3 regions of the Kocuria sp. ICS0012 genome follow, and region 2 is predicted to be linked to each of the others. Evidence: riboswitches for the same ligand, from Rfam matches in the RefSeq annotation. Region 2 holds a riboswitch; each other region holds the start of a gene.
The links. Region 2 has a riboswitch for S-adenosylmethionine ahead of A5728_RS11430 (hypothetical protein). Riboswitches for the same ligand answer to the same signal wherever they lie in the genome.
Positions count from the first base shown of each region.

Region 1: another riboswitch for S-adenosylmethionine. It lies ahead of A5728_RS08005 (ABC transporter ATP-binding protein); the one in region 2 lies ahead of A5728_RS11430 (hypothetical protein).
Region 3: another riboswitch for S-adenosylmethionine. It lies ahead of A5728_RS03105 (methylenetetrahydrofolate reductase); the one in region 2 lies ahead of A5728_RS11430 (hypothetical protein).

Region 1 is NZ_LZMM01000046.1:171,168-181,335, forward strand. Features, by position in the region: gene A5728_RS07975 (succinate dehydrogenase/fumarate reductase iron-sulfur subunit) at 1-327, opposite strand, end outside; gene A5728_RS07980 (succinate dehydrogenase cytochrome b subunit) at 327-1,301, opposite strand; gene A5728_RS07985 (DUF3995 domain-containing protein) at 1,447-1,965, opposite strand; gene A5728_RS07990 (AMP-binding protein) at 1,975-4,107, opposite strand; gene A5728_RS07995 (ABC transporter permease) at 4,220-5,209, opposite strand; gene A5728_RS08000 (aliphatic sulfonate ABC transporter substrate-binding protein) at 5,206-6,255, opposite strand; gene A5728_RS08005 (ABC transporter ATP-binding protein) at 6,260-7,063, opposite strand; SAM riboswitch class I at 7,071-7,162, opposite strand; SAM riboswitch class IV at 7,291-7,405, shown strand; gene A5728_RS08010 (LLM class flavin-dependent oxidoreductase) at 7,483-8,898, shown strand; gene A5728_RS08015 (hypothetical protein) at 9,090-9,341, shown strand; gene A5728_RS14790 (hypothetical protein) at 9,369-9,542, shown strand; gene A5728_RS08020 (hypothetical protein) at 9,546-9,860, shown strand; gene A5728_RS08025 (alcohol dehydrogenase) at 10,144-10,168, shown strand, end outside.
Region 2 is NZ_LZMM01000071.1:36,305-46,472, forward strand. Features, by position in the region: gene A5728_RS11400 (gamma carbonic anhydrase family protein) at 1-182, shown strand, start outside; gene purH (bifunctional phosphoribosylaminoimidazolecarboxamide formyltransferase/IMP cyclohydrolase) at 329-1,939, opposite strand; gene purN (phosphoribosylglycinamide formyltransferase) at 1,997-2,590, opposite strand; gene A5728_RS11415 (DUF308 domain-containing protein) at 2,687-3,400, shown strand; gene A5728_RS11420 (DUF6350 family protein) at 3,511-5,307, opposite strand; gene A5728_RS11425 (glycosyltransferase family 1 protein) at 5,426-6,589, shown strand; SAM riboswitch class IV at 6,701-6,843, shown strand; gene A5728_RS11430 (hypothetical protein) at 6,864-7,142, shown strand; gene A5728_RS11435 (BCCT family transporter) at 7,257-8,072, opposite strand; gene A5728_RS11440 (hypothetical protein) at 8,338-10,168, opposite strand, start outside.
Region 3 is NZ_LZMM01000024.1:113,601-123,768, forward strand. Features, by position in the region: gene A5728_RS03085 (fructosamine kinase family protein) at 115-984, opposite strand; gene A5728_RS14415 (thermonuclease family protein) at 1,397-2,245, shown strand; gene A5728_RS14685 (hypothetical protein) at 2,369-2,644, opposite strand; gene A5728_RS14690 (thiamine pyrophosphate-binding protein) at 2,641-3,072, opposite strand; SAM riboswitch class IV at 3,244-3,360, shown strand; gene A5728_RS03105 (methylenetetrahydrofolate reductase) at 3,441-4,394, shown strand; gene metE (5-methyltetrahydropteroyltriglutamate--homocysteine S-methyltransferase) at 4,592-7,081, shown strand; gene A5728_RS03115 (aminotransferase class I/II-fold pyridoxal phosphate-dependent enzyme) at 7,154-8,461, shown strand; gene A5728_RS03120 (cystathionine gamma-synthase) at 8,493-9,683, shown strand; gene A5728_RS03125 (VOC family protein) at 9,947-10,168, opposite strand, start outside.

The DNA.
Region 1 (10,168 bases), on a different contig from region 2:
GACCGGGAACGCTCCCGCGCGCAGGGGCTCGATGAAGATCTCGTCCCCGTCCCGGTAGGCCCTGAGCGACTGCGTGCACGAGGCCCGGTTCTTCTCCGGCCCGTGGGCCACGCCGTCCACGGTCACGCCGCACTTGCCGCAGATGCCCTCGCGACAGCCGTCGTCGAAGCTCACCGGCTCTGCACCCTGGCGCTCGAGCGTCTCGTTGACGGCATCGAGCAATTCGAGCACGCTCATCTCCTCGCGGGCCTGCACGGGGTGGACGGTCTCGAAGCCACCGGGCTCGTCCTCGCCCGCCTGGCGCCACACGTGAACGGTCAACAGCATCAGCGCACCACCTTGGTCAGTACGGCCACGGGAATGCTCACGTTCCCCAGGGCGACGACGCCGCCCACGGCCTTAGCGATCGTGTCCACCTGTCGTACCCGTCGGGCGGTTCCGGTCACCCCGGTGTCCATCGCGGCGGTCCGCAGGCCATGGATCATGTGTCCGGCGAGCGCGGCCATCGAGGCCGTATAGAACACCGCCACGGACGGCCGGGACAGGCTCGCCACCAGGTTGCCGTACGCGTCACCGTGGGTGTGGCTTACGGAAGCAGCAGGCCGGGCGCCCGCCGTCAGGTCCAGCACGTGGTACACCGTGAACAGTCCGAGCACCGCGCCCGTGGAGCGCATCGAGCGGGCGATGATTCGGGGGACGGAGCGGCGTCGGCCTCGGGGACGCTGACGTGGCGCGTGGCGGTCGAAGTGGCTGGCCAGGAAGGCTCCGTCGAACGCCGCTTTCCGGTACCGTTGCGTCCCGCTCGGGGCAGGCGCGGTGGGGAAACCGTTCCGTATCTTCTGAGCGGCGGCGCCCACCCGCCACGTGATCGGCCGGAGCGCATCAGCGACCGTGCGGCCCTCGGCGCTCATGGCCCGCAGCGTGAGCTCGGTTCCGGCCAACACGTGGGTCGCAGCACTTCCGATCAACCCGATACGCACGACCCACAGCACGGAGTTGCGGGGCAGCACCGGCGCGCCCACCGTGCGAATGAACTCGGCGTATTCGTTGTAGTGGTCCCGGCCTAGGTAGACCTGCATGTTCCCGGCCATGTGCCCCACAGTGAACACGCTCAACACGGTGCCCGAGGCGGCCATGGCGAGCTTGAGGTCGGAGCTGTGGGTGTCCCCGAACATGCGCTGCCAGGCATCGCCGGCCACGGCAGCAATCCCGGCAGTGACGGACGCGTCCGCGGGGGCGGTGGCCGTGCGGGTAGTGCCGGTGACGGGTCGCTCGGTCGAGGGCTGCGCGGCGGAATTCATCACTGAGCCATCTTAGAAGTTCCTTCGGGGCATAACAGTTCGCGGGGTCACACGCGGTCATGCCCGCAGATCGGGAAGAAGCCTGGGTGGTGGTCATCCGCAGTTGGCGGCGTGGGTTCCCCGGTCGTCTCCTTCGTGCGGATGTTCACCTCCCGATAAGTGACTCACGTGTGCCGTGCGGGCGCGTCCGCGCCGGCCGGGACCGCCACAGATGGATCAGCAGCGCGGCACCCCAGACCAGGAACAGTGGATCCCACAACCATGCGTGACCGATCATGGCTAGTCGCTCGTATCCGGTGGCCGGGCGGATGAGCCCGATGAGCACGGCATTGCTGATCACCGTGTTGGTCCCGCCGTAGACCACCAGGACCACAGCACCCACCCAACTTATGGCCCGCCAGAACCGTCGCCAGGGCACCCTGTCGTAGGCTTCCGCCACTGGAATGACGGCCGCCATGAGCTTGAAAAGCGAAACCATGCCCAGCCCCAGCCCGGCCGCCAGGGGTGCCTCGTAGGACAGCCGTACCGTCCACTGCCCCACGGTGTCCAGCAACCAGTGCCCGCCCAAAGCCCAGTAGAGGCTGAATCCGGCATGCACGACCCCGGCCGCACACGCCAACCAGACCCAGCCGCGACCGCCGTGGGATCGGGGCAACAAGCTCATGTGGTCAAGCTAAGCACGCCCTGCCAAGACCTCCGCGATCGCGTTTAGCGCTTCCTCGTTCTGCAGCGAGGAACGGTCGCCCAGCTGCTCGCCCTCGTAGAGCTGGGTCAGCAGGCGGCGCGTGATCTTCCCCGAACGGGTCTTGGGCAGATCCGGAACCACGATGACCTCGCGCGGTTTGGCGATCGGGCCGATCTCCCGGGCCACGTGCGCGCGCAGCTCCTCGCGGACCTCTTCCGTGGACAGCGATTGCGCATCCGCCGTGAGCACCACGCACGCCAAAATGGCGTGGCCCGTTACCGCGTCGCGGATCGGGGTGGCCCCGGCCTCCACTACGTGGGGGTGGGTCACCAGGGCGGATTCGATCTCGATCGTCGACAACCGGTGCCCGCTCACGTTGATCACGTCGTCCACCCGCCCCAGGATGTAGAGGTCGCCCTCGTCATCGGTGCGTGCGCCGTCCCCGGCCAGGAACCAACCGCGCTCGCCGTAGGCCGCCCAGTAGGAGGACAGGTAGCGCTGCGGATCGCCCCATACCGTGCGGGCCATGGACGGGCCGATCTTGTCGATCACGGCATAGCCCTGCAGGTTGGGGCCCACTTCCTCACCGGCCTCGTCCAGTACCCGCACAGATACGCCGGGGACCGCACGCGTAGCGCAACCGGGCTTGGGGGAGGTGTGCGCTGCGGCCTCGTCGAACGTGCCGGGAGGGGCGAACTGCGGATCGTGCGGGCGCGGGGACGCGACGCACGAGCCCGTCTCGGACTGCCACCACGTGTCCACGAAGGGCACCTCGTCGCGGCCGACCTGGGCGCGCAACCAGCGCCACGCCTCCGGGTTGATGGACTCGCCCACGGAGCCGAGCAACCGGATCGAGGAGAGGTTGTAGACCGGGGGCAGCCCCTTGGGGAACGCGCCCATGAGCGAGCGGATCAGGGTGGGTGCCGTGTAGTAGTTGGTCACGCCGTAGCGCTCGATGATCTCAAAGTGGCGACCGTAATCCGGGGTGTTGGGCGTGCCCTCGTAGATCACCTGGGATACGCCGTTGACCAGCGGGCCGTAGATCTCGTAGGTGTGCGCGGTGACCCACGCGAGGTCCGCGGTGCACCAGTGCACGGTGGAGTCCACCTTGGCGGGGTCGTTCACGGCGGACAGCTCCTCCGGGCGCAGCACCCCGGACGCGTCGGGCACGTCCGGGAGCAGGTCGAACAGCAGGGCGTGGGTGTATGCCGTCTGCACCATGTATCCGCCCATCGTGTGGACCAGGCCTTTGGGCCTCCCCGTGGTGCCGGACGTGTAGATGATGAACAGGGGCGTCTCCGCGTCGAACGCCTCGGGCTCGTGGACGTCCGAGACGCCCGCGGTGAGCTCGTGCCACCACACGTCACGCCCGGGGGTCCACGGCACGAGTTCCTCGTCCTTGGAATGCAGGCCCCGGGTGCCGCGCGGCAGATCGGTGCGCCCGGGCCGGGACGTGCGGCGCACCACGATCACGTGCTCGATGCTGTTCTCACCGCTGCAGGCCTCGTCCGCATTGGTCTTCACGGGAACGACGGCGCCGCGCCGGTTCTGCCCGTCCGTGGTCACCAGGACCTTGGCTCCGGTGTCTTCGACCCGGAACTTGAGGGCTTCTGCGGAGAACCCGCCGAACACGAGCGAGTGGATCGCCCCGATGCGCGCGCACGCGAGCGTGATGATCACGGTCTCCGGGATGACCGGGAGGTAGATGACCACGCGGTCGCCCTTCTCCACGCCCAGTTGGAGCAGGGCGTTGGCGGCCCTGGATACCTCACGCTGCAGGTCCGCGTAGGTATAGACCAGGCGGTCCCCGGGTTCACCCTCGAAGTACAGGGCCACGTGCTGACCACGCCCGGCTGCCACATGGCGGTCCACGCAGTTGTACGAGACGTTGAGTTTCCCGCCTTCGAACCACGCGATCTCGGGCACGGTGTAAGTGGGGTTGCCGTCGTGGTCCTCACCCGTGCGCTGCGGCTTCTCGAACCGGTGAGCCGTGTGCCACGGCTGCGCCCAGTCCAGCCGCCCGGCCTGCTCGACCCAGAACTGCACCCGGGCGTCGTCGGAGATCAACGCCGGGTTCGGTGTGGGGTGAGCGGGGTCTGAGTACGAGTGCGTACCGGTCACGAGTCCTCCTGTGATGTCGATCCGAACGGTTGGTGTCTGCAACGGCCGGGCCCCCGGTCGAACGACCGGGCCGCGGTGGAACGGCGGGCGCCGGCGGGAACCGGGCGGGTTGTCACCTGGTTCCGGCCACGCTCCAGCGCCGCTGCGTCCACCGCTCGAAGATGCCGAGCAGGGCGTCCGTGAGCTTGCCCAGCACGGCCAGCAACACGATCGCGAGCAGCAACCGGTCCGTGCGGCCGTTGTTCTGCGAATCGGTGAGCAGGAACCCCAGGCCCATGGAGGAACCCAGCAGTTCCGCGGCCACCAGGAACAACCACGCCTGGGCCAGGGCCAGGCGCAGCCCGGAGATCACGGAGGGCAGCACCGCGGGCAACTGCACGGTGGTGAAGAGTTTGACCCCGCGCAGCCCGAAGGACCGTGCGGCTTCGATCAGGTGCCGGTCCACGTGGCGCAGCGCGGCGGACACCGTGGTGTACACCGGGAAGAAGGCGCCGATCGCCACCAGGGTCACCTTGGAGTTCTCCCCGATCCCGATCCACAGCAACAGCAGCGGTACCCACGCGAGGGACGGCACGGCGCGCAGCGCGCCGATCGTGGGCGAGCCGATGGCCCGCGCCCACGGGGAGAGCCCCAGCAACGCGCCGAGCAACAGCCCGAGCCCACTGCCGATCAGGAAGCCCACGATCACGCGCTGCGTGGAGATCCCCACGTGCAACCACAGGTCACCGCTGCGCAGCAGCTCCCATCCCGCGGCGAGCACCGCGGACGGGCGCGGCAACTGCACGGGGGAGAAGGTCCCGTTCGTGGAGAGGGTGTGCCACGCGAGCACCAGCAGCACGGGCAGGACGATCCCGATCAGCCCCAGGGCCCAAGGATTGCGCAGCGCGCTGGGACGCGTGCGGGAATCCGCCGCGGCAGGGGTGTCTGATGGGGGTGCGACGTCGCCGGGTGCCACCGCGCCCGCCTCGTGGCGTCCGTTGTCGTCGGACAGTATGGCCACCGCAGTGACGCCAGCTGCTTCGGAGGACGTGCCGCCCGGTGCTTCGCGGGACGCGCCGTCCGAGGACCGCGGTGCGGCGGAGGAGGTGTCGTGAGTGCTCATGAGGACTGCTTCCCTTCGATCACCTGGGCCACGGCGGCCGCATCGGCGTGTTGTGCGTAGTGCTGCTCCACGATGTTCGCGAGCGCCTCGTCCACGTCCTGCTGCGAGGAGACGTCCCCGGATTCCACCAGGATGGGCCCGACCCGCTCGAGCACCGCGAGCTGTTCGGGGCCCGGAACGGGGTCGATGTCCAGGTGGGTGCGCTGCCAGACCCGCCGGGCGGTGTCGCGATCGATGCTCGCGCCTTCCGCGAGGATCGCGATCCCCTCCTCCGGGTGCTGCAGCGCCCACTGCCGCGCGTAGGCGTACGTGTTCACCACGTCCTGCGCACCCGTGGGGTTCAGCTGCAGGAACACCTCCCGCGCGTTGAGGAACCCGTACGTGTTGAACTCCAACTGCCGGTGGAACAGCACGTCCCCGGCCTTCTCCGCGGCGGCCATCACGGGGTCCAGTCCGGACCATGCGGCCACCTGACCGGTGTCCAGCGCGGTGCGCCCGTCCGCGTGCTGCAGGTTCACCACGGTGACGTCCTGTGCGCTCATGCCCGCCGCGCCGAGGGACTGCAGGAGGAAGAAGTACGGATCCGTGCCCTTCGTCGCGGCCACGGACGTGCCCGCGAGATCCGCCACGGTGCGCACGGGGGAGTCCGGGGTGCGCACGAGCGCGGACCACTCGGGCTGTGAGAACAGGTCGATCGTCCTGATCGGCGAGCGGTTGGCACGCGCGAGCAGTGCGGCGGAACCTGCCGTGGAGCCCACGTCCACGACCCCAGCGCGTAGCGACTCGTTGGCCTTGTTGGAACCGGCCGAGTACACCCACGTTACGGTCTGGCCGTGGGCCTCGGCGACCTTCTCGAGCCAGCCCTTGGCCTTGATGATCAGGGACAGCGGGTTGTAGGTCGCGTAGTCCAGGTAGATCTCGTGCGCGGAACCGCCGGCCACACCGCGGCCCGGACCTTCGCCCTCCATGACGCATCCGCTCAGGGGCAGCGCCAGCGCGGACAGGCCGAGTGCCTGCAGTGCGCGGCGTCGGGACAACTGCGCCATGCGCTCAGCGCTCCACGCCGAGCAGGGCCAACAGGTGGGCGCGCAGCGCGGTGATCTCACTGTCCTCGCGGGAGCGCGGGCGGGCCAGCTCGGGGGAGATGATCTCGGCGATGGTCGCGGGGCCCGTGGCCGTTTCCCGCGCGAGCACCACCACGTGATCGGAGAGCACCAGGGCTTCCTCGACGTCGTGGGTGACCATGAGCACGGTCGTGGGATCGGCGCGGTGCACGTCCAGCAACAGGTCCTGCATCCTGATCCGGGTCAGGGCGTCCAGGGCCCCGAAGGGCTCGTCCAACAACAGGACCCGAGGGTTCCGTGCCAGGGCCCTGGCCAGGGATGCGCGCTGTGCCATGCCCCCGGAGATCTCCGCGGGACGGTGATTCGCGTGGTGGGACAGGCCCACGAGCTCCAACAGCTGCGCCACCCGCTGCTTCCCCTCCCGGGCGGGAGTCCCGTCGGGCAGACCCAGCGCCACGTTGCGGGCCACGCTGCGCCACGGCAGCAACCGCGGTTCCTGGAAGCCGACGGCGCAGCGCGGGTCGATCTCGCGCACCACCGAGTCGTCGATCCGGACTTCGCCCTCGCTCGCCGTGCCGAGCCCGGCCACGGCGCGTAACAGGGTGGACTTGCCGCAGCCCGAGGGGCCCAGGACCGAGACGATCTCGCCCGGGCGCACCGTGAACGTCACATCCTGCAACACCCGGTGCGTTCCGGGTCCCTGGTGCGCGGGGAAGGACTTGCCGACCCGGTCGAAGATGACCGCCGCGGCGTCGACGGCAGATTCCGGGCGCGTGAGGATATGGCTCAATTCATCAACTCCATCGTTCCTGGCATTAGCACCTTGCCCGCGTGGGGCTGGTTGCTGCGACGTCAACGAGCCAGGTCTCTCAGCCGCTCCGGATGGGAACCCCACCATTGAACGGGCCGGGAGCCCGCGGGTGCAAATCGTGTGACGCGCCGGGGCGCCGTCGTGACGTGCCGTAACCCGAGGTGTTTCCGAGGACCGGGGATCCCCGTTAGGATCAATGCCACAACGATCACGAGTTCCGACGTTTAGCCCTGGCTTGTCGGACGGCAACCCTCTCCCGTAGCGGGGTGCCCCAGGTGAGGATCGGGCCGCATGACACACCGCATGCGGCAAGTACGGCGCCACACAAGCGCGCTGGACCCGCAAGGTAGGCCGCCGTAGGTGGTGCACGGGGCGCGGGTCGTGTTCCTGCTGAGGGGCTGACCGAGATGAGCAAACGGATTTCCGTCAACGCGTTCGACATGACCTGCGTGGATCACCAGAGCTTCGGGTTGTGGCGCCACCCGCGGTCCCGGGCCACCGAGTACAACACCATCGAGTACTGGACGGAGCTGGCCAAGCTGCTGGAGCGGGGCAAGTTCGACGCACTGTTCCTTGCGGACGTGGTGGGCATCTACGACATCTACAAGAACTCCGCGGCTCCGGCCGTGCGTGACGGGGCCCAGGTCCCGGTCAACGACCCGTTCATGCAGGTCTCGGCCATGGCCGCCGTGACCGAGCACCTGGGCTTCGGCGTGACGAGCGCGGTGACCTACGAGCAGCCCTACACCCTGGCCCGCAAGTACGCCACACTGGATCACCTCACCAAGGGCCGCGTGGGATTCAACGTGGTGACCTCCTACCTTCCGTCCGCTGCGGAGAACCAGGGCCTGCCGCGCCAGATCGAGCACGATACGCGTTACGAGATCGCGGAGGAGTTCCTGGACGTGTGCTACAAGCTCTGGGAGGGCTCGTGGGAGGAGGACGCCGTGGTTCAGAACCGTGAGACGGGTGTCTACGCGGATCCCACCAAGGTCCATCCCATCCGGCACAGCGGGGAGCACTTCACGGTTCCCGGAGCGGGGCTCACGGCACCGTCCCCGCAGCGCACACCGCTGATCTTCCAGGCCGGCGCGTCCTCGCGCGGGCAGGCGTTCGCGGGTAAGCACGCGGAAGCCGTGTTCATCGGCGGGTTGCGCCCGGACCTCACACGTTTCGTGACTGACAAGATCCGCGACCGGGCTCAGGCCGAGGGCCGCAGCCGTGACGACGTCAAGATCTACGCGATGCTCTCCGTGGTCGTCGCGGACACGGACGAGCAGGCCCAGGAGAAGTACCGCGATTACCTGCAATACGTGGACCTGGAGGCCTCCCAGGCGATCATCGGTGGGTGGTCCGGCGTGGACCTGTCCCAGTTCGACGAGGACGAGGCCCTGAACTACATCAAGACCGACTCCATCCAGTCCTTCCTGACCCCGTTCACGCTGCAGTCCAAGGACAAGCAGTGGACGCGCGAGGAGATCGCCAAGCACTGCGCCCTGGGCGGGATGGGTGCCGTGCTCGTGGGCTCCGCACAGACCGTCGCGGATCAGCTCGAGACCTGGGTGGACGAGGGCGGCCTGGACGGCATCAACCTGGCCTACCACGTGAGCCCCGGTTCCTTCGAGGACTTCGTCGAGTACGTGGTCCCCGAGTTGCAGAAGCGCGGGCGCTACCGCACCGAGTACGAGGGCACCACCCTGCGCGAGTCCCTCTACGGCGAGGGCCAGCCGCGGGTCAAGGACACCCACCCCGCCGCGGCCTACCGGGGCGCCTTCGCGGGCGCGAGCTCCGTGGCCACGGCCAGCTCACGCTGAGCCGCCCCGAGCCAGGGGACGACGCAGCGCCGCACCTTCCCGAGGGCACGCGCGACACGCCGCGGCGGCGTTCGCCGAGCACGTGCGGGAGCCCGGACTGTCCTGCCCCGTGGTGGACGGGGGGTGCGGCACGGGACACGCGACCGCGGAGCGCGCACCCGCAGCTGCTGCCGGCGGGCGCTGTGGTGCTGGTGGCGTTCCAGGCCGTGGACGGCGGCCGGCCGGTGGTCTTCTTCGACCATGCGGTGGCGCCCGACTGGCGCTGGCACCCGGACGTGATGGCGGGCCGCCTCTACCGCGCTGGGTTCACGGAGCGGTGGCGCGCAGTGAACCGCCCGGATGCCGAGCACCGTTTCCCAGAGTGTCACCTGCTGACGGTCAAGGAGACGGCCGAGGTACCGTCGGTCCCGGTGGACCGGGGCTGCTCGGCGGGCAGCTGCTGAGCCGACCCGGCGGCCGGGCGGGAGGCCGTGCGAAAGCCGCGGGGTGCCGGGCGGAACGTGCGGGGCACCGCACGACAAGACGGACGATCGGTGGAAGAGGCGGCGGGGAGTGGCAAGGCCAAGGAATGGGGGGTGCTGATGGAGCTGGGCCTGGTCGTGGTGGGCTTCCCGCTGTCGGTGCTGGCTCCCCAGGTGCTGTGACAGGTGTTCGGGGAGCACCAGGCCGTGGGGGCGGTCAGGCTCCTCGCGCAGTTCCTCGGGGTCTGCATGGTCGTCGTGGGGCTCATGCTGGTGGACACGCTGCTGGACGCCCTGTTCTTCGCCCTGACCCGGAGCCGGGTGGCCACCCAGATCTGCTCGGCGGCCGTGTTCGTCGCGGTGGTCGCGGCACTGTTCTCCGTGTGGGTGTCCTGGTCCCTGGGGCTCGTGCTGACGAGCGTGGTGTCCGCTCTGGTGGTGCTGCTCTTCTCGAAGCTCGCCACTGAGCGGTACGCCGCTCTGCTGGGGCGGGACGGTTGAGCGAGGAAGTGTCCAGCAGGGTGGCGCGGTTCGCGGGACCTCACCGTCGTGTGCCGCACCGGCGGACGAGGATGCCTGGCCCCGCGGTCCAGACCGTTCCGTCGGATGCGCCGGCCCCGTAGTGTCGTCGTGCGCTGTCGCGGGCCCCGGTGGGCGTGCGTAGACATTACTCCCGAGTCCATCTGCCCCAATGAGCCGGTGCATATCGCTGTGATGCGGCCTACAGTGATGGCGTAGCCCACATGAGAAGCGCACATGCGAATGCGCCACGAAGGAGTCAGCCATGAAGGTTTTCGGTCACACAGAAC
Region 2 (10,168 bases):
GGAGCCTGATCGCCGCCGGGACCGTGGTACTCGAGGGCGAACGCATCCCGCCCGGTTCCCTCGTGGCCGGGGTCCCGGGCAAGGTCCGGCGGGAGCTGTCCGTGGACGAGCAGCATGCCGTGAGTCGCAACGCCCAGAACTACATCGAGCTCTCCCGGGAACACCGCGCCATGTTCTCCTGAGCCCGCCTGGACAACCGCAACACACGACGACGCGCGGCCCCGGAAGCCCGGGACCGCGCGTCGTCGTACGCCGGGTGAAACCGCGGTAGCCCGGCGGGAGCGGCTCAGTGAGTGTCGCCCAGTGGATGCGGCTCGGTGGATGCCGCTCAGTGGAAGAAGTGCCGCGCCCCCGTGAGGTACATGGTCACGCCCGCGGCCTGGGCCGCCTCGATGACCTCCTCGTCACGGATGGAACCGCCCGGCTGCACCACGGCGCGCACGCCCGCGTCCAGGAGCACCTGCAACCCGTCCGCGAACGGGAAGAACGCGTCCGACGCCGCGACCGCACCGCGGGCACGTTCAGCGTGATCCTCGGCGAGCGTGTTCGCCCGCTCCACGGACAGGCGGCACGAGTCCACGCGGTTGACCTGGCCCATGCCGATGCCCACCGAGGCGCCGTTGTTCGCGAGCAGGATCGCGTTGGACTTCACGGCTCGCAGGGAACGCCATGCGAACTCGAGGTCCGCCAGGGTCTTCTCGTCCGCGGCGTCACCCGAGACCAGGGTCCAGTCGGCAGGGTCGTCGCCCTCGGCGTCGAGGCGGTCGGCCTGCTGGAACAGTGCGCCGCCGGAGATCCCGCGGTACTCCAAGGGATCGCGGCCGAAGCCCTCGGGCAGCGCGAGCAGGCGGATGTTCTTCTTGGCCCCGAGGATCTCGAGCGCCTCCGGCTCGAACTCGGGGGCCACGACCACCTCGGTGAAGATGGGCTTGAGGTTGCGGGCCATGTCCGCCGTGACCGTGCGGTTGGCCGCCACGACACCGCCGTACGCGGAGAGCGGGTCGCACGCGTGGGCCTTGAGGTGGGCGTCCGCAATGGGGTCCTGCGCGCCGGGGGTGGCCACGGCCACGCCGCACGGGTTGTTGTGCTTGACCACGGCCACGGCGGGCTCGTCGTAGTCGAATGCGGCGCGGACGGCGGCGTCCGCATCCACGTAGTTGTTGTAGGACATCGCCTTGCCGTGCAACTGCTCGGCCTGCGCGATCCCGGGCGCCGCGGCGTCGTTCGTGTAGAGCGCGGCCTTCTGGTGCGGGTTCTCGCCGTAGCGCAGGGACTCCGCGCGCTGCAGCGCGAGACCCGCGTACGGGGGCCAGAAGTTCGCCTCGGGGTCGTGGTCGAACTGCTGGGCGGTCCACGTGGCCACGGCGGTGTCGTAGGCCGCGGTGTGGGCGAACGCCGCCGCCGCGAGCTTCTGCCGGGCCGCGAGGTCGTAACCGCCCTCCTGGGCCGCGCGCACCACGTCCGGGTAACCGGCGGGATCCACGACCACGGAGACCGCGGCGTGGTTCTTGGCGGCCGCGCGCACCATGGACGGACCACCGATGTCGATCTGCTCCACCACGGCGTCCTGCTCCGCACCCGAGCGCACGGTGTCCTGGAACGGGTAGAGGTTCACGATCACCAGGTCGAACGGCTCGATCTCGAGCTCGGTGAGCTGATCCATGTGTTCCGGCTTGCGCCGGTCCGCGAGGATTCCCGAGTGCACGCGCGGGTGCAGGGTCTTGACCCGCCCGTCCAGGCACTCCTGGAACCCGGTGACCTCGGAGACCTCGGTCACGGGGACCCCCGCGCCGCGGATGGTCCCGGCGGTGGAACCGGTCGAGACGATGCTCACGCCGGCGTCGTGCAGCCCTCGCGCGAGCTCCTCCAGACCGGTCTTGTCGTACACGGAGATCAGTGCGCGCTTGAGCGGCACACGGTTCAGGTCGGCAGTGTTCACGAGCTCTCCAGTGGGGACGAGGGTACGGACGGTAGGCGGGCCGGAGCCCGGTTCAGTCTACGACCGGGGCAGATCGGGGTCGGTGCTCGTGACGTCCCAGCTCAGTTTCGCCAGCGCGTTGACGAGCAGGGTGCGCTCGGCGGATTTGATCCGCTCGTGCAGCACGGATTCGGTATCGTCCTCGGCCACGGGGACCGCGACCTGGGCCAGGATGGGTCCGGCGTCCACGTCCGCGACAACCTCGTGCACCGTGGCGCCCGTGACCTTCACGCCGTAGGCCAGGGCGTCCCGCACGGCATGGGCACCGGGGAAGGACGGCAACAAGGACGGGTGCGTGTTGATGATCCGGCCCGGGAACACGGACACGAACTCCGCGTCCACGATCCGCATGAACCCGGCGAACACCACGCGGTCGGGGTGGTAGGACGCCACGCGTCGTTGCAGCGCACGGTTCCACTGCTCCCGGTCCGGGTACTCGGACAGCGGCACCACGAAGGTGTCGATGCCCGCGGCGCGCGCCCGGTCCAGACCGGCGCACTCCAGGTCCGCACCCACGGCGGCGATATCCACCTCCACGTCCCCCTGGTGCAGGGCGTCGATCATCGCCTGCAAATTCGTACCGGAGCCCGAGACCAGAACCACTAAACGCATGGGCCCACTCTATCCAGCGAGGCTGCCTCGATGGCGCCGCGGCGGTGCTGCGCCCGCGACGCTGCTCGGTCCGTCCGCTCGCCTACAGTGGTGGGTATGCACGATTCCCGCCACCGGTGCACGCCGCCCCACGCCACGCACTCGATGGGTTCGACCTCCGGCGGCTCCCCTTCCGGGGGTTCCCACTCAGGGGGACCGCACTCCGGCGGCCCGCAGCACCGTGGCCCGCACGCCGGCGACCCGCGCGGTGAAAAGCCCTCACCTCGCGGCCCCCAGTCGGGGGACCCCTCTGACGGCGCTCGGCTCCGGTTCGCCGCGGTAGCCGCGGCCCTCGCGGTGCTCGCCTCCGCACTCGTGGTGGGTGACGTGTGGTCCACCGTGGCGGGGCTCGTACTCGCCATCGCCGCGATCGTGCTGGGCATCATCGCGCTCGCGCGCTCCCGCGGTTCGTCCTCACGGGTCCCGATCACGGTGCTCGCGGTGTTGGCCATCGTGTGGGGTGTGATCAACGCGCTGGGCGGCGGCACCCGGTTGCTCGTGTGGCCGGCCACCCAGGTCTACCAGGAATGCACCGATCGGGCCCTCACGCTGTCCTCGACCAGCCGGTGCGAGCAACAGCTCAACGACAACGTGTGGAAGCATTTCTCGGGTGCGCCCCTCGAGACGGGTGCGCCGCAGGACGATCCGACGGCCACCGCCACGCCTGAGGCCTCCCTTGTCACGCCCACGCCGAGCGCCTCGAACCCTGCCCCTTCGGGGAGTGCTACACCGGGAGCGACCTCGCCGACCTCCGCCGGTCCCGGGTCCTGAGACGCCCGCTCCCAGCGAGTCCATTGCTATCGAGAGCGGTTCGTCATCGGCCCAGTCCCATGTCCTGGGACGCCCGAGCCCGTCGGCGCCAGGAGCGGTTCATCGTCGTCTCAGTCCCGCTCGTCGTCGAGGGCGGCCAGCCGCGCGGCCTTGCGCTTCTCGGACCTGCGCTGCGCACGACGACGCTTGGCCTCCTCACGGCGGGACAGTCCCGGTTCGTCTGCCGATCGTCCCACGGCCGTGGACCCGCCGCGGGGCTGGGACTCCCGCTCGGGCTCGGCGGCAGCGCGCGACGCGCGGCCCCGGAACAGACCCCGGACACCCCGAGCCGTGACCTCGCCGTCCGGGACGGCCGCCCCGGATCCAGGACGGCCACCGGGTGCCGTGCGAGCATCCTGCCCGGCGCCGGGGCCGGAAGCCGAGCGGGAACTGTGCACGGCGCCAGCGGCGGGCAGGGCGTCGTGGTGGGCCACAGCGGCGTCGTCCTCCGGGGCCGGGGAATCCGGCACGGGGAGCTCGTCCGCCTCGGCGCGGGAGCGGGAACGGTAGCCCTCGCGTTCGAGCCAGGGCCCGGCCAGGCACCCCACGGTGGCGCCCACCGCGAGTTCGGCACCGAGCCACAGGAACACGTGCCACGCGTGCGGGCCGATGTCCGTGAGCCTGCCGATGCCCAGCGAACCGCTGGAGAGCCACGCGAGCGCGGTCACGAGGCCCGCCCCCACCGCGGCCATGAACACCGCCGTGAGCACGGTGGAGAGCACGAACGTGATCCAGCGCAGAGGCAGGCGGATGGCCATCCAGTCGTCCAGGTGGTTCTCACCCTCGCGGCAGAACCACCACCCCGCGAGCAGACCCGCGAGCACGGGCAACCCCAGGACCGCAGGGGCGTACAGCCACGGGTCACCGGTGGGCAGCGCGGCGAGCGCCGGGAACTGCGGCAGCGGTCCCAGCGTGCTCTGGAACGGCGACACCAGGGTCCCGGTGCCCAGCGAGAAGCCGGCACCGGTGGCCCACGTGAGCGCCCACACGACCATGTTGGGCAGGTACCCGAACTGCAGTGCCGTCAGGGCGGTGTCCCCCGCAGCGCCGGTACCGAGGTCCTGGTAGACCGTGATCACGCGGTCCCAGTTCCACGCGAGCGTCACCACGAACAACAGGGCACCGGCCGCCACAGCGGTGACCGCGGCGAGGAAACCGGCGCGGATCACGGCCCACACGTAGGAACCGGCCCAGCGTGAGTGCTGGCTCGTGCGCTGCAACCAGGACGCGACGTCGGCCCCGAGCACCGCGGCGAGCGAGCGCGAAGCGCTCCACCCGCCCACGAGGGTGCCCAACCCGGCCGGGACCAGGGGCAACAGGGCGGCCGCCACGAGGTCCACCGAGACTTGTTCGGTGCGGCTGAGCCAGCCCACGAGGGCCCCGAAGAGCGCGTACGCGAGCATCCCGGCGAAGAACGGGATCAGGAACTGACCGCGCCAGCACGCCCGGGCGATCCGGCGGCCCGCGATCACCGCGAGGCCGAACGGGATCAGCGTGAGCCCTAGAGGCACGAGCGTGACCGTCCCGCCACCGTCCAGCGACAGGCCCTGGATGGCTTGGATCGTGAGGGGCACGCAGTGCGCGAGCAACCAGACCTGACCGGCGAGCTGCAGGCTCCCGCCCGCGCCCAGGGTCGCGAAGCCCCCCGCAGCCCATACCGCACCCAGGAGCACGGTGCCCAGCAACAGGCCCACCAAGGCCACCGCGAGCAGCTCGATCACGCCCTGCAGCGCGAGCGGCATGGGCAGTCCCGGGGAGTCGTCCGGTTCGGGGCGGGGCACGTCGGCGGCGCGCACGGGGGACGAACCGTGCGACGTGAAGCGGTCGCGTACGCCCGAGACCACGCCGGGCAGTGAGGGAAGTTTCATCACCGGACATCTTTTCACGTTCACCCGCGCACCACGGGCAGCGAAGTTAGCCCGGACTTCACCTGCGGGCCACCCCCGGGTGACTCCCCCGTGAGGCGCCGGGCCCACAGTGGGAACCGTGAGAATTGCATTGGTGGCCGAACAGTTCCTCCCCCACGTCAACGGTGTCACTCATTCGGTGATCCGCGTCCTGGAACACCTGCGGGATCACGGGCACGAGGCCATGGTGATCGCCCCCTCCTACGAGAAGACCCTGTTCCTGGGCTCGGTGGACCACGTGGACGGCGTGCGGATCGAGCGCATCCCGTCCCTGCCGCTCGCGGGCTATCCCGAGGTCCGCGTGGCGAGCTGCACCGTGAGTCGCATGCAGCGCATCCTGGCCCGCTTCGCCCCGGACGTGGTGCACGTGGCGTCCCCGTTCGTGCTCGGGTGGCAGGCCATCCAGGCCGCCAAGGGTTTGGGTCTGCCGTGCGTGGCCGTGTACCAGACGGACGTGCCCGGTTACGCCGCACGCTACGGTGCATCCGTGCTGGAGACCGCCATGTGGTCCCACGTGCGTGCGATGCACAACAGTGCGACCCTCACGCTCGCTCCCTCCACGGCGTCGATCAGCCAGCTCCACGAGCACGGCGTCCAGCGGGTGCACATGTGGCGCCGCGGAGTGGACACGAGCCGGTTCCGTCCCGCGCTGCGCGATCACGCGTGGCGCGAGCGCGTGGGCGGCGGCAAGCGACTCGTGGGATACGTGGGGCGGTTGGCCCCCGAGAAGCAGGTCGCGGACCTCGCCGCGATCGACGCCCTGCCGGACACCCGGCTCGTGATCATCGGTTCCGGTCCCGGGAAGGAGTCGCTGCGCTCGGTATTGCCCAACGCGCACTTCGAGGGCTTCCTCACGGGCACCGAACTCGCCACGGCCATGGCGTCGCTGGACGTGTTCGTGCACCCCGGTGAGCACGAGACGTTCTGCCAGACCATCCAGGAAGCCATGGCCTCGGGGGTCCCAGTGGTGGCCGTGGGCCGCGGCGGTCCCCTGGACCTCGTGGACTCCTCGCGTAACGGGTGGCTCTACGCCCCGGGTGACCTGGCCGGGTTGCGCGAGCGCGTCCGGGACCTCGCGGGCGACGACGCCAAACGCCTCGCCTTCGCGCGCACCGCCCACCAGTGCGTGCAGGAGCGCACGTGGGGTGCTGTGTGCGAGCAGTTGCTGGGCCACTACGAGCGCGCTCGCACGGTCACCTCCCGGATGCGCGGCACGCGCCGCAGCGACCTGCGCACCCCATGAGAACCGCCGCCGGGTGCCAGATGTTACTCAACAGAAGCTTGGTTAAGTTTTGATGACATTCTCGGTCCGCGCCTGGCTGGTCCCCCGAATCCACGGATAGGCTCGAAGCAGCTTCACGAGATGCGCCCGCGCAACGACAAGGACGTCACCGCGCGCCCAGAGCTCCAACTCGGCGTACGCCAACCCTCGGTTCAGGGGTGGATTGGATGACGAAGCGGCCGGGGCCACACGTGTGGTTCCGGCAAGCGACCGGAAAAATCAGAGGCCCGACATCATGAACACGACAACCCAGAAATCCCACCCCGACACCCGCGAACAGTGGGTGGACGTCACCGTTCAGGCGGACCCCGCCCGGCACGTGGTGTCCATCACGGGATCGGACGGTCACGAGCACGAGTACTTCGCGGACGACGCCCGTGAGGTCGCACTCGCCGCACAGCACACACGGGGGCGCGGCCAGTGGTGCGCCAAGTACAGCCGACTCCTGGTCCCCGGGGCCTCCCGGGTGACCGGCGGGGTGTCCTTCTACAAGCTGGAGCCGATGCCCGCGTAGTCCACGCGCACACGGTCACCGCGACCGCGAACTCCACGAACGGTGCGGCCCGGGTCCGAACGGATCCGGGCCACACGCGTGTGTCGAGCGCTTCTCTGCGCTCCCGCCCGGTTCTCAGTGGGCGGTCGTGTCCCGGTCCTGGGCGATCAGCTCGGCGGCGCGTTCACCGCTCATGAAGACCGTGATGTTCGGGTTCACCGTCACGAGCTCGGGCATCACCGAGGCGTCTGCCACGCGCAATCCGCTCACGCCCTTGACGATTGCATCCAGCAGGAACGCCGTGCGCCCGGTGATGAGCACGTACAGCATGAGCCCGATCGCCAGGATGATGTTCAGCTCGGAAAGCCGCCGGATGCCCTTGTCCACGCCCAAGACGCACGAAGCCACCGCCATGAGGATCCCCAGGGCGGTCAGTGCCGACGGCACCGCCAGGTTTTCGGGGACGGCGAACAGGTAGCGCAGTCCGAAGTTCAACTGGACCACCCCGATCCCCAGGGACGTGGCCACCCCGAAGATGGTCCCCAGCAGCGCCGCGGTGTCCACGGCGTCGCCGGCGGCACCGTGGATCCGGCACCCGATCAGGGGGTAGAGAGCGGAGCGGATGCTCAGCGGCATGCCGAAGCGGTAGGCGAAGTAGCCGAATGCCATGCCCATCAGGGCGTACATGGCCCACCCCGTGAACAGGTTGAACTGGGGTTTCGCATGGTCCGGGCCCATCTTGATCGTGCCGTGCCTGCTGTCCGCGACCAGGATCACGAACACGATCGCGAGAGCGGCCGTGAGGATGTAGAACCACCCCAGCCGGGAGGCGACCCACGCGACCACGCCGCCGATCACGGCGTCGGCGTGCTCGGGTGCCTCCGTGGCCCAGGCGGACAGCGAGACAAGCAGGGTTGCCGCGGCCACGAAGACCCGCCAGTTGACGGGCAACCGGGGTGGCGCAGAGCGAGGGGCCCGGACGGGGCGGGCGGATCCGCGACGGGCGACGAGCCCGGGCGTGGGTGACGGATGGACGAGGAATCGTGTGTGGTCACGTCGGGGATGCGGGTCGGACGTCGGACGACCCGGGGTTGAGGCGCCTTACTACCAGCCGTTAGTCATGGCACGCCACCTCACTGTAGGGGAGGGCCGCGCAGCAGCCGAATGCAGCCGCGCGGCCCCACGAGCACACCCCCGTTCGCCCGGGGCGGCACTGTCAGCCCAGCAGCTTGGCCACGAGGGCGCTCGCGAACTCCTCGGAGACGTCCCCGTAGTTCAGGGAGAAGTCCTCGTCCACGAGCGGGGGCAGCAGCCCCGAGCACAGCACCGTGGCGCGCGCGTACAGCCCCGGCAGGGCGGCACCGATGGGCACGGAGAGCAACCGCAGCTCGGGATCGTAGCTGACCAACGCCGTGCCGGTGTCCCGCGCCGCGAGGTGCTTGCCGAGCCCCGAGGACACGGGACGGGCGTGACCCGAGACCACGTCCTCCGCGGTGCGGTAGGCGTAGCGCGTCTTGTGGTGGTGGTTGATCCGGTACAGCCCCGCCTGGTTGCGGTCGTCCGTGGCCTCCCACGTGGCGTCCGCGGGCACGAAGCGTTCCGCGACCCCGTTGTACTGCATCTCCTTCAGGGGCAGCCCGGCGACGACCGAGGACAACGGGGGCAGGGTGTCGAGCATGACGGGCCCGGCGTCGTAGACCACGTCGCACAGCCCCTCGGGCAGCAGCTTGCTCAGCGCGTCGAGGTCCACATCCTGGAGCATGGTGGTCGCGTGGTCCTCCGGGGACAGCACCACGACCTCACCACCCTGGGCCCCGACCGCCTGCGTCACGGCGTCCTCTTGGTCGGTCTTCCACCCGCCCGTGAGCAGGATGGAGCCGTCCACGAGCTGGGTCAGGGCCGGGGAGCACACCTGCCAGCGGCGCACCGTCCAGTTCTCGTCCCGGATCACCTCCAGGAAACCGAGGGCCTGCAGGTGACCCACGAACCATTCCTCGAAGCGCTCGGAGTCCTCGAGCTGGCGCGCCACGATGGACAGGCTCGACCGCTTGCCGCCACCCAAGAACGTGAGGATGTCCTTGAACGGCGCCCAGGACCCCGGGTACTCGCCCTCGTCCGGGCCGATGAACTGCAGTGCCTCGACCGAACCCGTCTGACCCACCGCCGAGAGCTTGGTGAGCCGGCCGGGGTAGCGCTTGGTGAGCCCGCAGAACTTGCAGCGCCCGAACACCCACGGCGCCTTGGCCTTGGGATCCATGGGGGGCAGGATCACTTTGTGCTTGCCCGTGACCATGCAGGACACGTCGGGGGCCTCGGGCAGCTCGTTGCTGCGCTCGGGGAACATCTGCCCCTCGGCGGACTCCCACCCGGCGACCTCGGGCACGGGGACCTCGTCCACGGTGGCCTCGTGGGGGTCCATGTTGTCGAACGAGCCCTGGACGTACTCATCCGGGATCTCGTCCCGCGTCACCGCGGTGACGGGCCACAACGGTTCCTCCGCGACGTGGACCATCTCACCGTCGTAGCCCAGGGAGCGTTGAGTGATGTAGTAGGAACTGTCCCGCACGCGGAACTCGAGTCGCTGCTTCACGGTGCGCCCGGAACGCAGCACTAGCGTGTAGTCGTTGGGCTTGAGGTGGCCGTCCTCGCGGGCCAGATCGGTCCCGCCCAGGCTCACCTGGAACGGTGGCACCCGGGGTGCGGTGAGCTTGGTGCTCATGAGCTTGAACGAGTGCGGGTTACGCCACTCGCACTCCACGGACAGGGGGTCGTCGCTGTCGGACGTGACGGTCAACTGCGGGGGCCGCAGGGCCGAGAACCGGTCCACGTCCCCGGGGATCCGCAGCCCGCCGGACAGGGTGATTGCGGGGACCAGGCGGGGTACAAGGGCCGAGAAGTTGTCGTTGACGGTCAGCGCGGGGTCACCGGCACGCAGCACCTGGACGTCGTCGAACAGCACCCAGCCCTCGCAGACCCCGTTCTCCCCCGGGCCCACCACGCGGTAGTCGGGAGAGGCCGAGTCGTCCAGGATCGCGCGGATCTGATCC
Region 3 (10,168 bases), on a different contig from region 2:
GGGGACGTGTCCAACCATGTCACGCGGGTGGAAAACGTTGTCCGCACCTGCCTTGTCGCGGTCATCGGCCGAGAACGCCCTGTCCTCAGCGGGTGATGGACGCGCCCCGTAGTGTCACATCAGACTGCGCAGGGCCCGCAGGACCGCCCCGCCGTAACCACCGTCGAACCTGATCGCATGCACCAGCAGCGGCGGCAACTGGTACCACGGCACCCGGTCGTGCCAGCCGTCCGCGAGGGGGTAGACGTCGTCGTACGCCGCGAAGCATTCCCGCCCGAAACCGCCGAAGAGCTGCATCATGGCCAGGTCGTACTCGCGGTGTCCGTAGAACGAGGACGGATCGATGAGCCAGTTCGTCCCGTTGCGATCGACCACGCGGTTGCCTGCCCACAGGTCACCGTGCAGCAGGCTCGGGGGCTCGGGAGGGCCCGCGAGTTCGTCCGCTCGCGGCGCCACGCGCGCCAGCAGGTCCGACGCCGCGGGGTCCAGGTGTCCCGCGTCGATCGCCGCGCGCAGTAACGGCTCGATGCGGCGGTGCAACAGGAAGTCGGCCCAGTCGTCCGTGGGCGTGAGATCCACCGGGAACGAGCCGATGCGTTCCGGCAGCTCCGCCGAGAGCCACCCGACGTGCGGGGCTCGCGCGCGGTGGATGGCCGCGAGACCGGCCCCCATGCTGCGTTCCGTGGCACGGTCCTGCCGTCCGGGACCCTCGTCGATCCACTCAAGCACCAGGGCCTCATCGCCCACGTGATGCACCCTGGGCACCCGCACCTCGGCGGGGGCGACGGCGCGCAGCGCCTCGAGTCCCGCCGCCTCCAACGCCAACACGCCCGCCGGGGCACCCGGCATGGTCTTGGCGAACAGGGGCCCGTCCGGGGTCTCGAGCCAGTAGGCGTGGGCGGTGTCCCCGCCGCTCAGGGGACGGGCATCGCTCACACGCAGGTCCGCGACGATCTCACCGGGAAGCTCATCGATGGTGGCCATGCGTCTTGTCTACACCATGCCGCACAGCGCACCACCCCGCGCCCACCCGCTACCCCGAGCGCACCCCCCGCCCGACACCTAGCTCCGCCTCACCCCCCTCTGCTTTTACTGAGCTAAAGCAGTCTTGAGGCACCCCCAGGTGCTTTTACTCCACTAGGCATCACGTGCCGCGACACGGATCGCCGATCCCTGCAGGGTGAACACCCTCTGGCACAATAACGTCGTTGCAAATGCACCGACATGATGCCGGGTGCTTCCTCCGAGACCCGGGACCGCGATGCCTGCCGAGACCATTCACCATCCTGCCCGCCGCCGGTGGGCCGCCGGTCCGAGAAGTCGCTGGGCCGCCGGTCCGAGAAGTCGCTGGGCCGCCGGTCCGAGGGCCCGTGCGAGCGCCGTCGTCCTGGCGAGCTTGTTCGCCCTGACCGCGTGCGGCGGCGCCGCAGAGTCCGCGCCCACCCCGGACGACTCGGTGGCCACGGTGGAACGCGTGGTGGACGGGGACACCCTGGACGCCACGATCGCGGGGAAGTCCACGCGGGTGCGGCTGCTGAACATCAATACCCCGGAGGTCGCGCGGGACGGTCAGCCCGGCGAGTGCCTCGCGGACGAGGCCACGGCCAAGCTTGAGGACCTCCTGCCCAAGGGAACCACGATCCACCTGGACTACGACGTGGAACGCACGGACCGCTACGGCCGCACCCTCGCACGAGTGACCCGCGACGACGACGGGTTGAACGCCAACCAGGCACTCGTCAAGGCGGGCCTGGCAACGCCCATGACCGTGGGCGCCAACAGCACGTACCGGCGAGAGATGGACAGCGCGTACAACGTGGCCCAGGCCATGCAGGTCGGTTTCTTCGACCCGAAGCAGGACTGCGCGCCGCCGGGGGAATCCGCATCCCCCGGCACCACAACTTCGAGCACCGCGAGCCCGAGCGCGACGCCGAGTCCCACCCCGTCCTCCACACCCACTCCCACGCCGACGCTCGAGGCGCCTCCCGCGGTCGTGGAGGACGAGGTCGCCGTGGGCGATCCGGCACCCCAGCCCAATCCCGCTCCGCAACCAAGCTACAACTACGACCCCGCCCCCGCGCAGCCCGCGGCACCTCAGCTACCGGCCGCGCCCCGGGTACCTGCTGCCCCGCAGCTGCCGGCGGCACCCCACGTGCCCCCGGCTCCCGAGAGTGATGGCGGCTATCCCGGTTACACCGGCCCCCGGTGCTACGAACCGGGAGGCAAGGTCTGGCACCCGTGCTGAGTCGCTGATGACACGCCAAGGCGCGCTCAACCGGTCGGTTGATCGGGTGGGCGTCCCTGCTTTTCGCCGCGCTTTCGTCACGCGGGTGCACCGGCGAGCCGCCGGATGCACGGCGGCCCGAACTCAGGGTTCCTGCGTGGACGACGTCGCTCCCGGCAGGTCCCAGGGTTCGTGACGACCGGGGTTGGCGGTCGCGCTGCGCAAGGGGGACGGCGTCGTCGTCGAAGCGGGTGCCTGCGAGGACGCGAACCCGCCCGCGGCCGGCGCCGCGGCTATCGAGCGCGAGACCCAGTTCTCGGGTCCCAACTCGGGCATCTTCATGTCCTGCACGTCGTGGGGCAGGATGACCACGGCAGGGCCCAGGTGCCCCCGTGCGGTGCGGAACGCGGTGTCGATCACGGCCTGTGACTGCGGGGCGAGACGGCGGCCTGGACGTACACCGCGACGTCGTCGAGCACCCGTTCCAGGTCGCTCTCCTGCTGCGTGAACGTCCCGAACGAGGGCAGTCCCTGCTGCCCGATGATCGCCACGACCGGCTGATTGTCTATCTCGGCGTCGTAAAGCCCGTTGAGCATGTGGAACGCACCCGGGGAGGACGTCGCGACGCACACGCCCACTTCCCCGCTGAACTTGCCGTAAGCGGTGGCCATGAGGGAGCAGATCTGCTCGTGGGTCGGGCGGATGTACTCCAGACCCTCGCTCTCGCGTGCGGCACGGTCCAGGGCGCCGTCGAACTCGCCGATGCCGTTCCCGGGGAAGCCGAAAACCCGCTGGACCCCCCAGTGCTTGAGGCGCTGGATCAGGAAATCGCTGACGGTCGTCACCATGTCTGCTGTCCGTTCCGGGGCGGTTCGTGCGCCGCGGCACGGGCCGGGGCACGTTCCTCAGTCCACCCCCAATCCGCCCGCTTGGGAAGACGAGCGCGGCGGGAGGCCGGCGGTTCCGTCATCGTTCGTGGGCCTCGTCACGGGGCTGTGCTACGCTTACTCGTAACAAAGGATCATGAGTCCCGGTGCGAAGCTCTGGCTAGCCGGGCGGCAACCCTCCAGCTGTAGTGGGGTGCCCCAGATGAGGATCCGGCCGCCGCGCAACCGCGTGGTCGGCAAGTACGGCGCTCGGAGCTCGTCCTCCGGCGTCCTAAGGCCGGAGGATTTTTTATATGCCCGCACCCCTCGCAGCGTCAGAACCCGCGCCCGTGACTGGCCCGCCCACGGGGACGTCCTGGCTGGTCCGGCGCCCGCGCCGCTCCACGCTCGTCTCGTTCGAAGTGTTCCCGCCGCGGCCCACCGCGGACCCGGACACTGTGTGGCGCAACATCGACGCCATGGCCCAGGCCGGGCCGGATTTCTTCTCCGTCACCCACGGTCACGCCGGCCATCACGGCGTCTCCCGCGAGGCGCTGCGCCACCTGCGCCGCACGACCAAGACCCCGGTCATGGCGCACTTCACGTGCGGTGGCACGGACCGCGCGGGTCTCGAGCGCGCCGTGGACCAGTTGCTGGACGACGGCGTTCGTGACCTCCTCGCGCTGCGCGGCGACCCGCCCCTGGGTACCGGGGCATGGCGGACCCCCGCGGGTGGCCTGGGCCGGGCCTCCCAACTGGTGGAGCTGATCCGGGACGTCGAACGACGTCGCTTCGGCACCGGGTTCCGCCCGGGTCAGCGACCGCTGTCCGTGTCGGTGGCGTGCTACCCGTCCCCCGCGCGTGGCCGCGACTTCGAGGCGGATCTCGCGTCCCTGTGGGACAAGCAGGAGGCCGGCGCGGACTACGCGATCACGCAGGTGCTCTACGAACCCGAGGACTACGCCACGTTCCTGGAACGCGCGCGCTCGGAGGGCATCCACATCCCCGTGGTCGCCGGGCTCATGCCGCTGAGCAACCCTCAAAGGTTGCAGCGCATGACCGAGATCACCGGGGTCCGGGTCCCGGAACGCCTCACCCGGTTCCTGCGCGCCGACACTCCTGAGGAACTGCGCCACCGAGGGGTCGCGGCCACCCTGTCCCTGATCGACGACCTCATGGATCTGGGCTGCGCCGGTTTCCACCTGTACACGTTCAACCGCCCCGAGGCGGCGCTGACCATCCTGGAGCACCTGCGGGTCCGGGATGCCGCACGCGAATACCGAGGCCGCAGCCCCGCGGCCTGACCGCCGCACCAGCCCCGACCGACCCGTGAACCGATCGTGTTGGCTTCGACCGCCACATCCGGGCAGGCCGAAAACCGTTCGTAGCGGCACCACCCACGCTGACGTTCCCCTTACCCCGCCGCGCCGGAGCACACCCGTTGCCGCGGCTCATCACACCCCCTAACCGCCATACCCCACACCAGCTCCGAGGAGTTCCCATGAGCACCCAGCCCGTCCCGTTCCCCGCCGCCACGATCCTGGGCTACCCCCGCATCGGCCCCGACCGCGAGCTCAAGCGCGCACTCGAGTCCTATTGGAAGGACCCGCAACAGCACCCCGCCACCACGGTGCTGGACACCCTCGCCCGGTTGCGTGAGCGCACCGCCACGCGATTGTCCGAACTCGGCCTCACCGCGGATCACGCTGTGCCGTCCGAGGGGTTCGCGGTAGACCACGTCCTGGACACGTCCCTGGCGCTGGGCGCGGTTCCCGCGCGGTTCATCGCGGACGGCTACGAGCCCGCCGCCCCGGACACGCCCCGCGGGATCGAGCTGATCACGGCGTTGTCCCGCGGCACCGATCGGTTGGAGCCGCTCGAGATGACCAAGTGGTTCGACACCAACTACCACTACTACGTACCCGAGATCGGCCCGGACACCCCGTTGCGTGCGAACCCCGAGAGCCTCGTGTCCCGCTACCGGACCACCCTCGGGACCACCGGGATCACCACCCGCCCGGTCCTCGTGGGCCCCGTGAGCCTGCTCTTGCTCTCACGCCCCGAGACCACCGATGCCGTCGCGAGTCACCCCCTGCAGCGCCTCGACGACGTCGTGGCCGAATACGCCGCGATCCTGCGAGCCCTGGCCGAGGCCGGCGTCGAATGGGTGCAACTCGACGAGCCGGCCCTCGCCGCGGACGGGTGGAGTGTGGAACGCACCGAACTCGTGGCCGCCCTCGAGAGCGCCTACACCCAACTCTCGAACGAGCAACAGCGCCCCGCGATCCTCGTGACCGTGGGCTACGGCGATGCCGGCGAGGACGCCCAGCTCGCCCTGGCCCACACGAACGTCGACGCCCTGGCCATCGACCTCGACCGCGGGGACGTCCCCGGCAAGAAGGCACTCGAGGCATGGGGCGAACGCCCCGTCGTGGGCGGCGTCGTGGGCGGGCGCACCGTGTGGCGCACCGACCTCGCGCGCGCCGTCGAGACCCTGGACCGGCTGCGCGCCGCGGCCCGCGGGCCGGTGGCCGTGGGCACCGCGACGCCGCTGCTGCATGTCCCGCACGACGTCGCCCGCGAGACCGCGCTGGATCCGGACGTCACCAGCTGGGTCGCGTTCGCTGACCAGAAGGTGACCGAGGTGGTCGGGCTCGCGCGCGGCGTCGAGCACGGCTGGGATGCCATCCGGGACACCCTGGACGAGGACGCCACGATCCGCGCGGCCCGCGCCGAGCACCCGGCAACTCACAAGGCCGAGATCCGCGAGCGCACCGCCGCGGTGCAGGACGCGGACCGCCAGCGCGCGGACGCCGAACAGCGCCGCGCTGCCCAGCGCGAACGTCTGCGCTTGCCCGTGCTGCCCACCACGACCATCGGATCCTTCCCGCAGACGCCGCAGATCCGCAAGACCCGGGCGGACCACCGCGCGGGGCGGATCACGGAGGCCGAGTACACGGACGCGATCCGCGCGGAGATCGCCCACACGGTGCGCGTCCAGGAGGAACTGGGGCTCGACGTCCTGGTGCACGGCGAACCCGAGCGCAACGACATGGTGCAGTACTTCGCGGAGGGGCTGGACGGTTTCGTGACCACGCAGCACGGCTGGGTGCAGTCCTATGGATCGCGCTGCACGCGCCCGTCGATCCTGTTCGGGGACGTCTCGCGCCCCGCGCCGATCACGGTGGACTGGACCTCGTACGCGGCGTCCCTGACCGAGCGCCCCGTCAAGGGCATGTTGACCGGGCCGGTCACGATCCTCGCGTGGTCCTTCGTGCGCGACGACGCTCCGGCCGCCGAGGTCGCCGACCAGGTCGCACTCGCCCTGCGGGACGAGATCGCGGATCTCGAACGCGCGGGAACGCCCGTGATCCAGGTGGACGAGCCCGCGCTGCGCGAGCTGCTGCCGCTGCGGGCGGCCGAGCGCCCGGCGTACCTCGAGTGGTCCGTGGGGGCGTTCCGCCTGGCCACGGGCGGGGCGGCCACGGACACCCAGATCCACACCCACCTGTGCTATTCGGAGTTCGAGACCGTCCTGGACGCGATCGACGCCCTGGACGCGGACGTCACCACGCTCGAGGCGTCCCGCTCCGGTTCGGGCATCGTGACCGGGCTCGCGGCATCCGACTTCCCTCGGGACGTGGGTCCCGGCGTGTGGGACATCCACTCGCCCCGGGTCCCCACGTTCGAGGAGGTCGCGGGGCGCATCCGCCACGCGGCGCACGAGATCGGCGCCGAGCGCGTGTGGGTTAACCCCGACTGCGGGTTGAAGACCCGCGGCTGGCCCGAGACCGAGGCCGCACTGGACCGGCTGGTCGCCGCGGCGGTCACCGTGCGCGCGGAACTCTCCGCCGACGACGCCGCTCGGACGGCCGGCGCGCCCGCAGGTGCACCGGCGAACGTGGACCCGAACGACGCGACGACCGTGTCCGGGAGCGTCACTGTCGCCGCGTCCTCGACCCCTGCCGCGGATACTCCGGCGCAGCGCTGATTCCCGTAGGAAACGTCCACCCGGTGGCCGCCGCCGCGCGGCGCCCGGGTGGACCGAGGAAGGAAGAAGACCATGACCGCAGCCACCCCCGCTCCGCTGGGCACACCCATCGTCCGGCCCATCCACCACAGTGCCGCGTACGCGTTCAAGACCCTGGCCGACGCCCGCGAGGTCTTCGCCCAGCGCGCGAGCGGTTTCACCTACGCCCGCACGGGTAATCCGAACGTCGCGGCGCTCGAGGCCGAGGTCGCGCGGCTGGAGGGAGGGGAATGCGCGGTCGCGACGTCGTCGGGACAAGCCGCGGTGAGCCTCGCTTTGCTCACGTTGACCGGGCCCGCGAAGGACGCGCACGTCGTCGTCTCCTCGCGGATCTACGGCGGGACGGTGGACCTGCTCACGGACACCCTCGCGGACACGGGCCTGGAGGTCACGTTCGCGGATCCCCGCGAACCGCAGCAGTGGGAGGATGCCCTGCGCCCCGGCACGCGCGTGTTCTTCCTCGAATCCGTGGCCAATCCGCTCACGGAACTGCCCGAACTCGAGGCGATCGCGGAGATCGCGCACCGCAACGGTGTGGTCGTGATCGTGGACAACACCGTGGCCACGCCGCACCTCTACACTCCCGGGCGCCACGGTGCGGACCTCGTGGTGCACTCGGCCACCAAGTACCTCTCGGGACACGGCGGGCCCCTGGGCGGTGTGCTCGTGGACACCGGGTCCTTCGACCCCACCGAGGACCCCGAACGGTGGCCGTGGCTGACCCGCAAGCACCACCGCTGGGGGGACCGTTCCCCCGTGGAGGTCTTCGGTGCCCGGCGTGCGCTGCTGGGTGTGGCCCGGTGCAAGTACCTCAACGACCTGGGCCCGTGCATGGGCGCGACCACGGCCCACGAGATCCTGCAGGGCATCACGACCCTGGGTGTGCGCGTGGAACGCCAGTCCGCCACGGCGGAGCGACTCGCCCTCACCCTGGCCGAGCATCCCGCGGTGGAGCGTGTCCACCACCCCCGCTTCGGGGATCCGCGACAGCAACAGCTGCGGGAGACCGGAGGCTACCGCGGGGTGGGCGGCGTGTTCTCGATCGACCTCAAGGGAACCCCGGAACAGGTCGAGCATGCCGTGAACTCGCTGCGTCTGATCAAACTCGCGGCCAACATCGGTGACGTCCGTACCCTCGTGGCGCACCCCGCGAGCATGACCCACTGCCGCCTCACGCCCGAGCAGTTCCGCGCGAGCGGGATCACCGAGCGGACCCTGCGCGTGAGCGTGGGGCTCGAGGACGAAGCCGATCTCACGGCCGATCTCTTCCAAGCCCTGTCGGTCATCGCCCCGGCGCACGCACCGCAGCCCCGCTCGGCGTCGACCACCGCGGCCCACTGAGCTGCCCGCACCCCCCGAAGGAGACCACCCCATGATCCGCACCGACACCCGCCTGCCCGGACTCGCCACGCGCGCCATCCACGACGGCCAACAGCCCGACCCGACCACCGGCGCCGTGGTCCCGCCCATTTACCAGACCTCCACGTTCGTCCAGGACGGCGTGAACCAGTTCCGCACCGGGGGCCACGAATACAGCCGCGGTTCCAATCCCACACGCAACGGTTTCGAGGAACAGCTCGCCTCCCTCGAGCAGGGCACCCGGGCCTTCGCGTTCGCCTCCGGCATGGCCGCGGAGGACGCCTTGTTGCGCGCGGTCCTTGCCCCGGGGGATCACATCGTGCTCGCCTCGGACGTCTACGGCGGCACGTTCCGCCTCGTGGACCAGGTGCTGTCCAAGTGGGGTATCGAGCACGGCTTCGTGCCGTCCGCCTCCGCGTCCGACGCCGCGGAGACCGTCCTCCCCGGACGCACCAAGGTCCTGTGGCTCGAGACGCCGTCCAACCCGTTGTTGCGCGTCGCGGACATCGCCGCGTGGGCGCAGGTGGCCGACGACGCCGACGCCCTCCTCGTCGTGGACAACACCTTCGCGTCCTCCGCCCTGCAGAACCCGCTCGTGCTCGGCGCCCACGTGGTCGTGCATTCCACGACCAAGTACATCGGCGGGCACTCGGACGTGCTCGGCGGTGCCGTGGTCGTGGGTGACACCGAGTGGCGGGGTCAGCCGCTGTCCGAGCTCATCGGGTTCCAGCAGTTCGCCGGGGGCGCGGTGGCCGGCCCGTTCGACTCGTTCCTCGCGGCCCGGGGGTTGAAGACCCTCCCGCTGCGCATGGAACGGCACTGCTCGAATGCGCTGGAGGTGGCCCGCTTCCTGCGCTCACGCTCCGACGTCCTGGAGGTCAACTACCCCGGTCTCGAGGAACACCCGCAGCACGAGCTGGCTGCACAAACCCTCACCGGCGGATTCGGCGGCATCATCTCGTTCCGGCCCGCCGGGGGCATCGAGGCGGCTCACGCGTTCGTGCGCGAAACCGAGCTCTACAACCTCTCGGTGAGCCTGGGGGGTGTAGAGTCCCTCACGTGCGTGCCCCACAGCATGACCCACGGTTCCCGCGTGGGCACCCCGTACGAGGTTCCCGAGGATCTGGTGCGCCTGTCCGTGGGGATCGAGGACATCGAGGATCACCTGGCGGACCTGGACCGGGCGCTCGGCGCAGCCAGGTGAACCGGTCCTGACCCGGAAGAGGGACGCGTCGACCCGGACCCGGGACAGGGGACCGTCGATCTTGGCCCGGGACAGGGGACCGTCGATCTTGGCCCGGGACAGGGGACCGTCGATCTTGGCCCGGGCAGGTGGCCCCCGAGAATGCAGCCGTCGGCCACCTGCCCGGTGCAACTGACCGGAACGACCTGCGCGGGCCGCCCCAGAGGCAGACGCGCGGGATCCTCGGAGTCAGTCCCCGCGCAGCCCCGCGATACTCAGCTTTTTCATCTCCAGCATGCGTTACCCGCGTTGATGAGGACCACGTGGTAGTCCCCGATCCGCAGATCCGCGGTGAGCAGTTCGCCGGCGAACGTCTGCTGGAAATCGGGCACCCCCTCCGACGGATACCGGGACGAACCGGCGAGCATGCAGTCCGGCAGGGCGTTCCGGTAGAACGCGACTGCTTCCTCCGCGGTGCCCTGGCACCACACGTGCGGGATGATCTT